Regions from separate parts of the Zooshikella ganghwensis genome, predicted to be linked through region 2. Evidence: predicted binding sites of a transcription regulator. Region 2 holds the regulator's gene; each other region holds the start of a gene.
What was found. Region 2 encodes FNR, which switches genes on or off when oxygen is low (the NO sensors DNR and NnrR bind a similar motif). Its sites were predicted from a motif close to TTGATNTANATCAA; they were not measured.
Positions count from the first base shown of each region.

Region 1: KHS79_RS15960 (FeoA family protein) is a predicted target of FNR. The motif match lies at 2,234-2,247, and genes of this name have one in related genera.
Region 3: KHS79_RS05550 (TatD family nuclease-associated radical SAM protein) is a predicted target of FNR. The motif match lies at 2,372-2,385, and genes of this name have one in related genera.

Region 1 covers NZ_JAEVHG010000011.1:151,595-155,889, forward strand. Annotated here, with positions in the region: gene KHS79_RS15950 (PEP-CTERM sorting domain-containing protein) at 9-926, shown strand; gene KHS79_RS15955 (hypothetical protein) at 1,138-2,064, shown strand; gene KHS79_RS15960 (FeoA family protein) at 2,421-2,660, shown strand; gene feoB (Fe(2+) transporter permease subunit FeoB) at 2,657-4,295, shown strand, end outside.
Region 2 covers NZ_JAEVHG010000001.1:659,461-663,755, reverse strand. Annotated here, with positions in the region: gene hemN (oxygen-independent coproporphyrinogen III oxidase) at 1-1,337, shown strand, start outside; gene fnr (fumarate/nitrate reduction transcriptional regulator Fnr) at 1,453-2,214, shown strand; gene KHS79_RS02965 (adenine phosphoribosyltransferase) at 2,235-2,768, shown strand; gene KHS79_RS02960 (hypothetical protein) at 3,224-3,718, shown strand; gene KHS79_RS02955 (glycerate kinase family protein) at 3,741-4,295, shown strand, end outside.
Region 3 covers NZ_JAEVHG010000002.1:386,754-391,048, forward strand. Annotated here, with positions in the region: gene KHS79_RS05535 (MlaA family lipoprotein) at 1-262, opposite strand, end outside; gene KHS79_RS05540 (hypothetical protein) at 277-1,719, opposite strand; gene KHS79_RS05545 (hypothetical protein) at 1,659-2,135, opposite strand; gene KHS79_RS05550 (TatD family nuclease-associated radical SAM protein) at 2,453-3,055, shown strand; gene metG (methionine--tRNA ligase) at 3,080-4,295, opposite strand, start outside.

The DNA of each region.
Region 1 (4,295 bases), on a different contig from region 2:
AGGGGTTGATGAAAAAGTTTAAGGCACTGGCATTATCTGCTGCAATTGGTTGTTCTGCGTTCGCAGCGCAATCTGCATTAGCTGGGTTTTTGGATTTTGCGTTGGTAGATGATACCGGCGTTTTTCAAAACCCTGTTGTTACAGCTCCAGGTATTCCACCTGCAACCATTGTCAATGATTTTGCATTTAATGGTGGTCTGGATACGCGTAGCACATTATTTTGGGGAGAACCTTCTAATTTAAGCGGGTTAAACCCTGGGCTTGAGCAAAGTAATCTGGACTTGGTAAGTCATAAATCTGTTTCAATTGATACCTTAGGTGACCCCTATGAGCTATCAATTCTTACACATAATAATAATGTTGTAAGTATAACGGCTGCAACTTTAGGGACTGCACAAATTCTAGGTGCTTTATCGGTTAGCAGTAGCATGGGTGTATTAGGAGATATTTTCCTGAAAACACCAGGTGGAGATGTACCACTAGGATTATTGAGTGCTGGTTTGGTATTAGACCCTGATGTACCAGATGATATTGTACCTCCAGCTGATTATGCTACAACCATTATTAGTTTATTTGATATAGGCTTTACTGAAACGCCTAACTTTGTGCCTTGTGATCCTCCAAATCCATTCGGCTCAACTTGCGATGACTTTTTTAGTTTGATGACAGATGGAGGCTTTCCACTGCACTTTGATGTGTATATAGATGATAAGCTACATGATTTGTTTATCTATTCATCATTTGATGCAGATGGCTCAACTATTGAAACCGGTCCCTTGTATTACACGCCGGAGGTTGCTGCAACTGATCTATACACATTTGCACGTTTAACACTTATTCCTGAGCCTTCAAGTATAGGGATGATGCTCGCAGGTCTATTAGGTGCAGTAGGAGGTTTAGCTGTAAGACGAAGAAAAAAACAGTAAGTCATATACTTACGGTGAAGATTTTAGTGTCTTAACATGAAGGGGGAGAGTCGTTCCCCTTTTTTTTGTTTGTCTGTTTTTTTTTCAATAATGAAATGAGTGAATTTAAGCTCAAAAATTAAGGTTTTGTTTCACTTTGATTTTTATTTTATGGCATTTTTTGTGCTCATGACTTTCTTGTTTCTATTGCGTACTGAAATGGGGAAATTCCATGAGACTAATGTCGTATGTCGTGGTGCTGATATGTAGCACGACAGTTATGTTGTCGGTGGCTGTACAGGCTACGATGCTGAAGCTGGAATTGGTGTCGAGCAGTGGTTTTTTTCAAAATCCTGCGTTAACGCCAGACCCAGGTCCTCCTGCTGTCATTGTGACTGATCCTGTGGCTGAAGGTGGCACTGCAACGGTGAGCTCTTTGGTGTGGGGTGAGCCATCTGATGAGTCTGGGATAAATCCTGATTTGTTGCAAAGCTCAATGGTATTAACCAGTTACCATGAAATTGCAATGAGTGCTGATGGTTCACCAGCGAAAATTTCTCAGTTGGTCCATAACAACAATGTGCTTAATCCTACTGCAGCCACTTTACTGTCAGCTCAAATATTAGGGGCGTTAAGCCTATCCAGTACTGATGGCCCAGTGTCAGACGTATTTGTTAATCATAGCAGCTTAGGATTGATTCCTTTAGTTGACTTAACCCTTGCCTTACTTGCCAGTCCGGATGTAGCAGATGATTTAGTTCCTGCTGGTGAAGAAGGTACTACGTTAATTAGTCTTTTCAACCTGGCTTTTAATGAAACCTTTAATGATCCTGGGTTTTGTATTTTTGGTAACCCAAGAGGCTCTTTTTGTGATGACTTTTTTTTACTCACAACAGAAGGAGGATTTCCCGTATTTATTGAGTTATTAATTGATGGACTCCCTCATGAGCTGCTGATTTATTCATCGTTTGATGAAACAGGTACTTCCGCTGAACCTGGGCCTAATTACTTTACTGCAGAAAATGCCAGTACCACGTTATATACCTTTGCTCGGTTAAGTCCTTTATCTATTCCAGAGCCCAGTGTGGTTTTTTTGATTGGCATCTTATTAGTCTTGTTGGCAGGTTACCGGATATCACGGCGAATCGCTAAGCGTTAATTATTCTCATAGCAATTCTCACGCTACAGCTCTATGAATAGTAGAGCTTTTTCAAGCCCTCCAGGCCACAAGGATGTGTTTTTTTCTCCCCTTAAAAACATTACAAAAAATAAGTGATTTGTTGTACGCTCTCCTGTATATTAGCGAAATGATAATGAATAGCATTTCTTTGATACGTATCAATATGGCTATTCATGGCTTTGCTAGAGTGGCAGCATCATAAGTTCTATTTCTGCTCATTGTTGGGCAGATTTTTTGGGTCTTTTGATGCGTGTGATTCTCATTCGTTCTTATATTCTTATTTGTATTGGCTCTGAGCAGTATCATTCATTAATTAGTAAAGAGTTCAGCCCAGCATGGACACAGCAACCCTTCAAGACCTTTCTGTAGGGCAAAGCGCTACAGTATTGGCAATTAGTAATGACAATCCAGCCTATCGACGACAGTTATTAGCTATGGGGTTGATTCCTGGAACCTCATTAAACTTAGTACGTGTTGCTCCGCTGGGAGATCCCATGGAGTTGGAGGTGCGTGGTTTTAAGCTGAGCTTACGCAGAGCTGAGGCAAAGGCTGTTACAGTGGAGGTGAGTTCATGACTGTAGCGGAGCATTCGCAGGCAACAGTGTGTGTGGTGGGTAATCCAAACTGCGGTAAAACCTCACTATTTAATGCGCTGACTGGGGCGAGACAGAAGGTTGGTAACTGGGCTGGTGTCACGGTCGAAAAGAAAACGGGACAGTATAAGTTTAATGAGCAGTCCATAGAGCTGGTTGACTTGCCTGGGACTTATTCACTGGATGTCATTGATGAAACAGTGTCTTTGGATGAAAAGATTGCCCGAGACTATGTCATTTCTAATGAAGCTGATCTGATTGTTAATATTATTGATGCCGCTAATTTCCAACGGAATTTGTATTTAACACTGCAACTGCTGGAAATGGGTAAGCCCATGCTAGTAGTGTTAAATATGATGGATATGCTTAGTCGTGATGGTAAGCAGATTGATTGTGCCAAACTGGCTGAGCTACTGGGTTGTCCTGTTGTTCCTGTGGTTGCCAGCAGAAAAAAAGGTATTACTGAGCTGAAACAGGCCATTAATGAATACCTTGCTAGCCCAAAATCTATTCCCCCAACATTTTCCTTTTGTCCTCCCATTGAACAAGCGATTGAGGCAATTGAACCGCAGCTTGCGGAGACATCAGTTGAATTATCAGCATCCACTTCTCGACGTTGGCTGACGATAAAATTATTAGAAGGGGAGCTGGCATTACCCATTCGTCAAGATCATACAACACATGACTTGTTGCTACGCCATCGAGCAGAAATTATAGAAAGCCAGCAAGAAGATCTGGATATTTTAATTGCTAATGATCGCTATCAGCATATTGCCAGATTGGCTGAGCAAACAATTAGTACAACCCGCCCAGCTAGTGCACATGTATCAGAGCTAATCGATCAAGCGGTTTTAAATCGCTGGTTGGGATTTCCCATCTTTTTGCTGGTCATGTATGTCATGTTTATGTTCACCATCAACATTGGCAGCGCGTTCATTGACTTGTTTGATATTTTGGCTGGTACGCTATTTGTGGATGGTGTGGGTTATCTTCTGTCATCTATCAGTGCGCCAGACTGGTTAAATACATTGTTGGCACAGGGTGTTGGCGGGGGTATTCAAACTGTAGCGACATTTATACCCGTTATCGGTTGTTTATTTTTATTTTTATCAATACTGGAAGACTCTGGTTACATGGCACGTGCTGCCTTTGTTATGGACCGGTTAATGCGCTACTTGGGGCTACCAGGGAAGTCTTTTGTACCTATGTTAATAGGCTTTGGCTGTAATGTTCCATCGGTAATGGCTGCCCGCACTTTGGAAAATGAGCGCGATCGCTTTTTAACGATTATTATGGCGCCTTTTATGTCCTGTGGAGCCAGGTTGCCGGTTTATGCACTGTTTGCTGTTGCTTTTTTTCCTGATAATGGCCAGAACATTGTTTTTGCCTTATATCTCATTGGTATTACAACAGCTGTCGCTACTGGACTATTGATGAAGAGAACGTTGCTTCCAGGTGAGAGCGTTCACTTTATTATGGAGCTACCAGACTACCACATGCCTTCGTTTACATCCGTATGTATTCGGACTTGGGATCGACTCCGTTCATTTATTACCAAAGCCGGTAAAATGATTGTGATGGTGGTCATGGTGCTAAGTATGTTGAACTCTCTTGGTA
Region 2 (4,295 bases):
CAGTAAACGGTCCAAGGTATACTTCGTACCCTACTGCCGTTGAATTTACTGCACCATTCTCTGAGGTTGACTATTTGAATGCTGCAAAGCAAAGCAAGCAGCTAAATACACCTCTTTCACTTTATTTTCATATACCTTTTTGCGCTAATATTTGTTACTACTGCGCTTGTAATAAAGTTGTTACAAAGCAACGTTCTCAGGCTGTCAGTTACATTAAAAACCTGATTCGCGAAATGCATTTTCATGCAGAATATTTTGGTCAACGAGAAGTAACACAATTACACTGGGGAGGAGGAACACCTACCTACTTAAGCTTAGAACTTATGCAACAGTTAATGGAAAAAACAAACGATTATTTCCAACTTGTTGATGATGCGAGTGCTGATTACTCAATAGAAATAGATCCAAGAGAAGCTGACTGGGCAACGATGGGCCACTTGCGTCAGTTAGGCTTCAATCGAATTAGCCTGGGAATTCAGGATTTTAACCCTGTCGTGCAACAGGCAGTAAACAGAGTTCAAACCGAAGAAGAAACATTAGCAGTTATTGATGCTGCCCGTACATTAAGTTTCAAGTCAGTGAACGTAGACTTGATATATGGGTTACCTCATCAAAACACTCAAAGCTTTTTGACAAGCTTAGATAAGGTCCTTGAACTGGCACCTAATCGTCTCTCAATCTTCAATTATGCACACCTCCCTGAGCGATTTAAACCACAACGTCGTATCAGTGAAAAAGACCTACCCTCACCAGCTGAAAAGCTTTCTATTCTGAAGCACACCATTGAGCACCTTATCAATGCTGGTTACGTGTATATCGGGATGGATCACTTTGCACTGCCTGATGATGAGCTGACAGAAGCTAAAGTCACAGGGCAACTGCACCGTAATTTTCAAGGCTATACGACGCATAAAGCGTGTGACTTACTTGGTTTAGGCTGCTCTGCAATCAGCCAGGTTGGTGATACTTACTGGCAAAACCACAGTAAGCTAGATAACTACAGCCAACAGGTCAATCAAAACACCTTTCCATTTCAGCGTGGCTTTGTTTTATCTACAGAAGACTCACTGCGAAGAGAGGTCATCAGTCAGCTGATTTGTCACTTTGAGCTAAACACTCAGCAAATTGAGCAGCAGTTTGGGATTGATTTTAACCGGCATTTTGCTTACGAGCTAGACGCTTTACAACTGATGGCAGAGGATGGCTTGCTGACTATTAATGAGGATAATCTTACTGTTAACCCAAAAGGCCAACTATTAATTCGCAATATATGTATGGTATTCGACCAATACTTAACCAGAAATAATGAAACAACACGCTTTTCAAAAGTAATATGAACGCATCTTAGTAATTCCCGTTGGAGTTTTTAGTAGTTTCCCCTACAATAGCCTCTAATCAGATACTAGCATTAAACATATATGACGACGGAAGTTGATTAGAGGCCCTCACAGCATGACGTCGAAACCTACTGTAAAACACTTAAATCAGGTGGCCTGTAAAGACTGTGCCCTGCAGCCTCTTTGCCTGCCTATTGCTTTAAACACTGAAGATATTGATTTACTTGATAAAATTATCAAGCGGGGACGCCCTTTGCGCAAGGGAGAACACCTGTTTCTTGAAGGAGATAAGTTTGCTTCGATTTATGCCGTTCGCTCTGGCGCGCTAAAAACCTATACCTCTACTAATGACGGTGATGAGCAAATCACAGGCTTTCATTTGCCTAGTGAGTTAGTAGGAATGAGTGGTGTTGACAGTGATGCCTATCCTGTTTCTGCCCAAGCTATTGAAACTACCACTGTTTGTGAAATTCCATTTGATCGTTTAGATGAGCTTGCGGAATCTTTGCCTGAGTTACGCCGCCAATTAATGCGCATCATGAGTAAAGAGATTCGTGAAGATCAACAAATGATGCTGTTGTTAAGCAAAAAAAATGCTGATGAGCGTATTGCTACTTTTTTAGTCAATCTGGCAACACGGTTTAGACGTCGTGGGTACTCCTCTCAGTCCTTTCGACTTCCCATGTCCCGCAATGAAATGGGTAACTACCTAGGGCTTGCTGTTGAAACAGTCAGTCGCGTTTTCACCCGCTTCCAAAAAAATGGCTTAATTGTCGCTAACGGTAAAGAAGTCAAAGTTGTTGACCCTATCAACTTATGCTCTTTAGCAGGGGGAAAGCCTGTTGAAGTTAAAAAAAATGGCAGCACTGACACCTAACAATAAGTAACCCGCTCCTCATGATTTTTGACGAATATTACATTAAGTCACTGATTCGTAGTGTACATGACTGGCCTGCGCCTGGAGTTATCTTTCGTGATATAACTCCTCTTTTCCAGTCACCTAAAGCGCACCGTATGGTCATCGATAGCTTGATACAACGCTATGTTGACACAGAAATAACCCATATTGCTGCCCTTGATGCGCGTGGTTTTTTGCCCGGAGCGGTTATCGCCTACGCACTGAACAAGCCACTCGTATTGCTTCGTAAACAAGGTAAGCTTCCTGCAGAAACTGAAACTGAAACCTATGACCTAGAGTATGGACAAGCTACCATTGAGGTGCAGCGCGGAGCTCTGGATCCAGGTAATTCTGTCTTGCTTATTGATGATTTAATTGCAACAGGTGGAACTCTACTCGCTGCCGCTACATTAATCAGGCGTTTAGGTGCTCACGTATATGAAGCCGCAGCGATTATTGATTTACCTGACTTAGGTGGTAGCACAAAGCTGCAAGATGCCAATATTCCAACGTTTACACTCTGCGCATTTTAAGTTTTAGCCGCCCCCTATCTCAACCCAAAGTCGATCCTGCCAGGCGAATCGCCTGGTAGGAAGCTGTTTTCCAGCTTTTTAATAAGCAAAACGGTCATCGTATCTTTTGGCAAACTAGCTCCATACCATCCAAATCTTCACCTTTCCGTCATACTTTTGTCTTTAAAAAAACATACTTGTTTGAATAATTGACACCATCATCCAGAGAGGTCATGGCTAAAATAATGCTGTTTGATTTACAGGAGTAAATTCAATGGCTAGTTTTGCTATGCACATGAGCAAAAATCATAAACTCAATACGTTACAGTGACTTTTTTAAAAAATAGGCTAGGTTAATGGGAAAGGTAATTATAAAAACAAGTTATTACTTTCCATAAACAGCCCTATCTGTAGATTGGTCAATATTATGCATGGCTTCCCATATAGATTTTGGGCTGCGATAAGAGAGTGAGACCATGGGAATCTGTCCAGATGAACTTCGCCACTATGTTATTAAACCCACATTAGACTATATCGATATGTGGTCCCCTTTTGCCGAAAACCTGTTGCTGGGCACAGCAGCTCAAGAAAGTGGTTTAGGCTTCTACTTAAAGCGTCATAAGCAACGTTCATTAGGCATCTACTGTATTACACCAATGATGCATAAAAATATTTGGGACCGGTACTTAGTTAAGCACTCAGACTTAGCGAGTAAAATTCGTGGATTGGCCAGCCAGCACGAGTTTCTTGCTAATCCTCATGCCGAACTTGCCACAAATTTATCATATGCTACTGCAATAGCTTGGTTAATATATAAGCGAAACCAAAATTTTATTGAGTCTGAGCCTAGTAACATTTATATGCTAGCCAAATGCTGGCGACGTTTTTATCATGTTAGACCCCAAGCCCATCTAGAATCTTTTATACAGCATTATCAGACTTTAATTTTAAATAACAGCGAAGCAGCATAACTGCTATTACGGGGACTGATCCATGCATATTTTAATTGCACCGGATTCATTTAAAGGATCGCTGACAGCCTTAGAAATATGTCAAACATGCACCTCTGCAATTCACTCAATAGCGCCTAATACTCAAATTACTTCATTTCCCCTTGCAGACGGTGGTGAAGGGACTGTTGATGCCTTTGTACATAATGCTGGGGGACAAAAAATCAACCTGACAGTGACTGGTCCATTAAATAAACCTGTTGATGCCTTTTACGGTATTTTGGCTGACAATAAAACCGCTATTATTGAGATGGCAAGCTGCGCTGGACTTCCTCTTCTTACCCCAGAGCAACAAAACCCACTTTATACCACAACTAAAGGTGTTGGGGAGCTTATACTCAATGCGCTCGATAGACAGTGCAATAAAATCATTTTAGGGCTGGGGGGAAGTGCAACCCATGATGGTGGTGCAGGCGCTTTAAGTGCTTTAGGTTACGAGTTTCTTGATGAGCATCAACAGCCTATTCCTGCCGGGGCCGAAGGCTTACTTAAGCTATGCTCTATTAACACTGCCAACTTAGACCCTAGAGTTGAAAAC
Region 3 (4,295 bases), on a different contig from region 2:
AACCTGAAACAACGGGTAAAAAAACATACTCATCAAAAAGATAGTTAAACTTATAGATTCGTCGATTAATGCCTTCCAAAGGGTCATACACAATAAGAAAGTTTAAACTATCGGGGGTCGGTGTTAAACGATCTGCTTTCTGTGTATAATCAATCGTTTTCAAAGGGTGTTTAAAGCCATCTTTAGCTGGCTCCGGGAGTTGTTTATCACCATAGCTCGAAAACGCCCATAAGCATAACACGATAGAAAGAAAATATTTCATAATGAGCTGTTTTCCTACCTACTTAACGCTAATTCAAAAAATGCGAGTATATCCCTAGCATTTTGTTTGTAATTTAAGTTTCCACAGTGACCACCATAAGGGTATATGGTGTAACGACCGGCTTGAAAAGTATCCTTAATAAATTGCAGATCGCCCTCACCCAAAATAAAGTCATCCGCATTTGTCATAACGCCAATATAATCCGCTTTTCTCAAGAAAGACTGAATACGGTATAAACTGACATTGTTCATTAAGTCATTCAATGTTTTAGTGGGGTTTTCCTGCTTCCAATAAGGGTAAACCCGTTGTTGAACATAACACTCAAAGTCACAAATAAGTACTCGCCGCAGGTAACGGGTCAATGATGTACTTACCGTTACCCGCTGACTAACCGGCAAATATATACCAGTTTTACCAAGCTGATTTGATGTAAAATTCATGTCAGCAACAGCAAAACGAAAAACAATACCAATAAGTGCAGCCATCTCTTCTCGAGTCATTGCATGACCAGAGCCTTGTAAGTCAAAAAGCAAAGCATCATCAACATTAATACGACCATACTCAGCAAAAAATTTAGCTAATTTATTAAAAATATGATTAAAAAACTGCTCAGCTGATTCAATGCCAGGGATCTTAGCATGAATCATTTTATCTAAGTTAGTGATAGACGTGTAAAGATTGACTGGAGGGTTGAGCAATAATATTTTAGAAAAGTTAATACGTTTTTTTCTAGCATCAAGATCACCTAAATATGCTGCATCTAAAGCACCAAGACTATATCCTGTCAAAAATATTTTAGAGACATCTATAGAATGATTAACCTTAATATATTCAAAAGCTTGCTGTATAACGTAATACAGATCAACTGCATCATGTTGACTAATACCAGGCACAAAGCTCGTTGAAGCCGACGCAATAAAGTCATAGTTTGTTGGAGAGGATATTTGTAATACATGTAAACCTGCTCCGTAGAAAAGCTTCTTTAAATACTCCATTTTCTGTTCATTATAACTTCCTCCCGTGCCAGCAATAATAACTATTATTGGTGCTTTTTTTTCTTGCCATGCAATATTAATAGGTAGTTCAGCTACATCCCATAGATTTTTAGGTAATTTTCGTTTAGGAAACACTTTTAATTTAAATGTCTCTTCTAAAATTTCCTTTTCATCGATAAGCTGAGGTCTAAACTCAGGTGGAGAAGTGGCAATCGTAGCAAAGAATGGGTTTTTTATCGGAAAATCATATTTGGCATAAGCTAGTGATGAGCACAGTATCAACCCCAAAAACAGGCGTAAATTATAGTGATATACTTTAAACAGTTTAATAGAAACTACTTGAGAAAATTTATGGCTAGAACATCCATCCATAGTAAAGGCTCGATTATCCTTTGTGTACTCTAAGAGTAATTCTGAATATGTTGAGGAACCTGCGTATTGGCTACCCAACGACTCAACCATGCCGACAACTTATGGTCAACCGTGTCTGTTTGATCAAGTTTAAGTTTCAACGGCTCTAAGATGCGCTTTGCATATAACTCAAGCAAATGCTCATCGATCAGTGTGGTAGAACAGTGACCAACACTTTCCATCACTGTGAGGGGTGTAAAAACTATAACGCCATAGCTTAACCCCGCTAAGATAGGATTAACCTGTTTTATTTCACTAAAAAGCTCTTGATAACCTATTGGCGCCATATTAGTAGGAGAAGTCTCACACACCAAAATAACCTGACGGTGAGGCGGAGAAACCGACGATAAAGAAGGCTGTTGTTGTTCTATAGTGAAGTGCTCAGCTGCCAATCGTTCTACAATCGTATGTACCCAGTATCGACTCTGCTTAGCCTGATCTGAAGAAACAATGGTAATTGTTGCCATAATCCTTATGTCTACATCCCTATAGGTTACTGTTATGGTTTACAGCATTAATTATTATCATTTGATATTGATTACTCATACATAGTTTATGATGTTATGAGAAAGTCGCAACCCTGTCTTTAAAATCTAACGTTAAGATGAAAGAGGCATTTCTCCTTACTTATATAAGCATACAATGCGTGTATATACCCCAATAGAATAGCTTTTATTTCTAGTTATCATACTGTGCTATGCGTTTGACAAGCATCAAGGTAGATAGCGGCCAATACTCATACACTACGCTTAGCTATTTCTCATGCATTCAGGATAACAGACTTATGACAGCGGACACCTTAGTTTACGATATAGGCAACAGTCGGTATATCAATCTGACTGACCGTTGTACACTTCGCTGCCAGTTTTGCCCCAAACACAATGGTTCTACTCAGGTCCATGACTATCAATTAAAGTTATCAAAGCGTCCAACGGCTGAAGTCATTATTCCCCTATTAGAAAACCCTGCCCAGTACAAAGAAGTCGTTTTTTGCGGCTTTGGTGAGCCAACATTAAATCTTAAAACTTTGCTCAGCGTAGCCCACTATGTCAAAGCCCATGGTGGAAATGTTCGGGTAAATACGGATGGCTTAGGTAATCGTCTTCATAAGCGCAATATTCTCCCCGAGCTTGCAGCCTGCGTTGACCGCATATCCATTTCACTGAATGCCCAAAATGAGAATGTATATAACACACACTGTAAACCTCAACTCCCCAATGCTTATCAGGAATTACTCGACTTTATAAAACTCTCTCCGCACTACATCAAACATGTTACCATCACCGCTATAGAAGGGCTGCCTGGGGTCGATACCGCCACCTGTGAAAAAATCGCTAAACAAGCAGGCGTCCACTTCAAAAAACGCTTTTTAGACCAGGTAGGCTAATTACGATACCAATAAAAGCCAATGCTAATGTTCTTTTTCTAGCCTTTTAAAGTGACTAAGCGCTTTATTAATTGTAATTGATTTAATGTCACATACTGACGGCCATTGACACGTCACTATATCCTCACCAAGTTCTTGCAGCACCTGTCTAGCCAAAGTTGGCACAAGTGGATAAGCAGCAGTAGCCACTAACCGTAACAAGTTTGAAATAACGAGGCAGGTCTCTTGTACTGATATATTATCTTTTCCTTTACTAATTTCCCATGGCGCTCGCTGGTGAAAAAAACGATTACAATGGTCTAGTGTATCTTTTAATAATAAAGAAACATTATGAAAGTCAAATCGCTTGTAATAATTAAATATCTCATTAATGGCCTGCTCACAACACTGAATAGTAAGTTTACTTTCGTCAGCCAAAGCACGCTGACTAATAACCTTTGCATCAATATTGCCAGCAAAGTATTTCAATACAATGGTGTGGTTTCGCTTTACCAAATTAGCAAAATTATTTGCTAAATCAGCATTAATACTCTCAATCAGCTCATTAATTACAATATTACCATCCCTGGCAACGTGTTTTTGCCGAAATAACGCATACCGTAAACCATCACAGGTCAGCTTATCTACTAAATCTTTAGGACTTATCAGTGTCTTAGGATTAGACTTAGCTATTTTTTGACCATTAATCGTCCACCAACCATGCACAATTAGTTTTTTAGGTAGCGGTAAGTCTGCGGCAAGTAACAGTGCTGGCCAATAGATAGCATGAAATTTTAAAATATCTTTACCAATAATATGGGTCGTTTGCGCCAATACACCCAAATCAAATCCCGCTTTTTGTATAGCCGTGATATAACTAAAAAGAGCATCTATCCAAACATAAATGGTGTGCTCTTGGTGATTAGGCACCTTGATGCCCCATGGAATATTCACACGGGATACGGATAAATCCTCTAGTGGCCCTTGATTTAAGTAGTCTAGAATCACCTGACAGTAATAGTTTGGTGTAATAAAGTCCGATGAATTTAAGTAATGCTCAATCAACTGTTGTCGGTAAGCATCAAGTCTGAACAGGTATGTTTCTTCACTTTTGTTTTCAACTGGCGCTTTATGAATCGGACAACAGTTATCTTCCAGCTCATAGGCTGTATAATACTGTTCACAACCTAGACAATATAACCCTTGATAATAGCCGAGATATACATCCCCTTTTTCCAGTAGTTTATGCCAAATAGTCTGG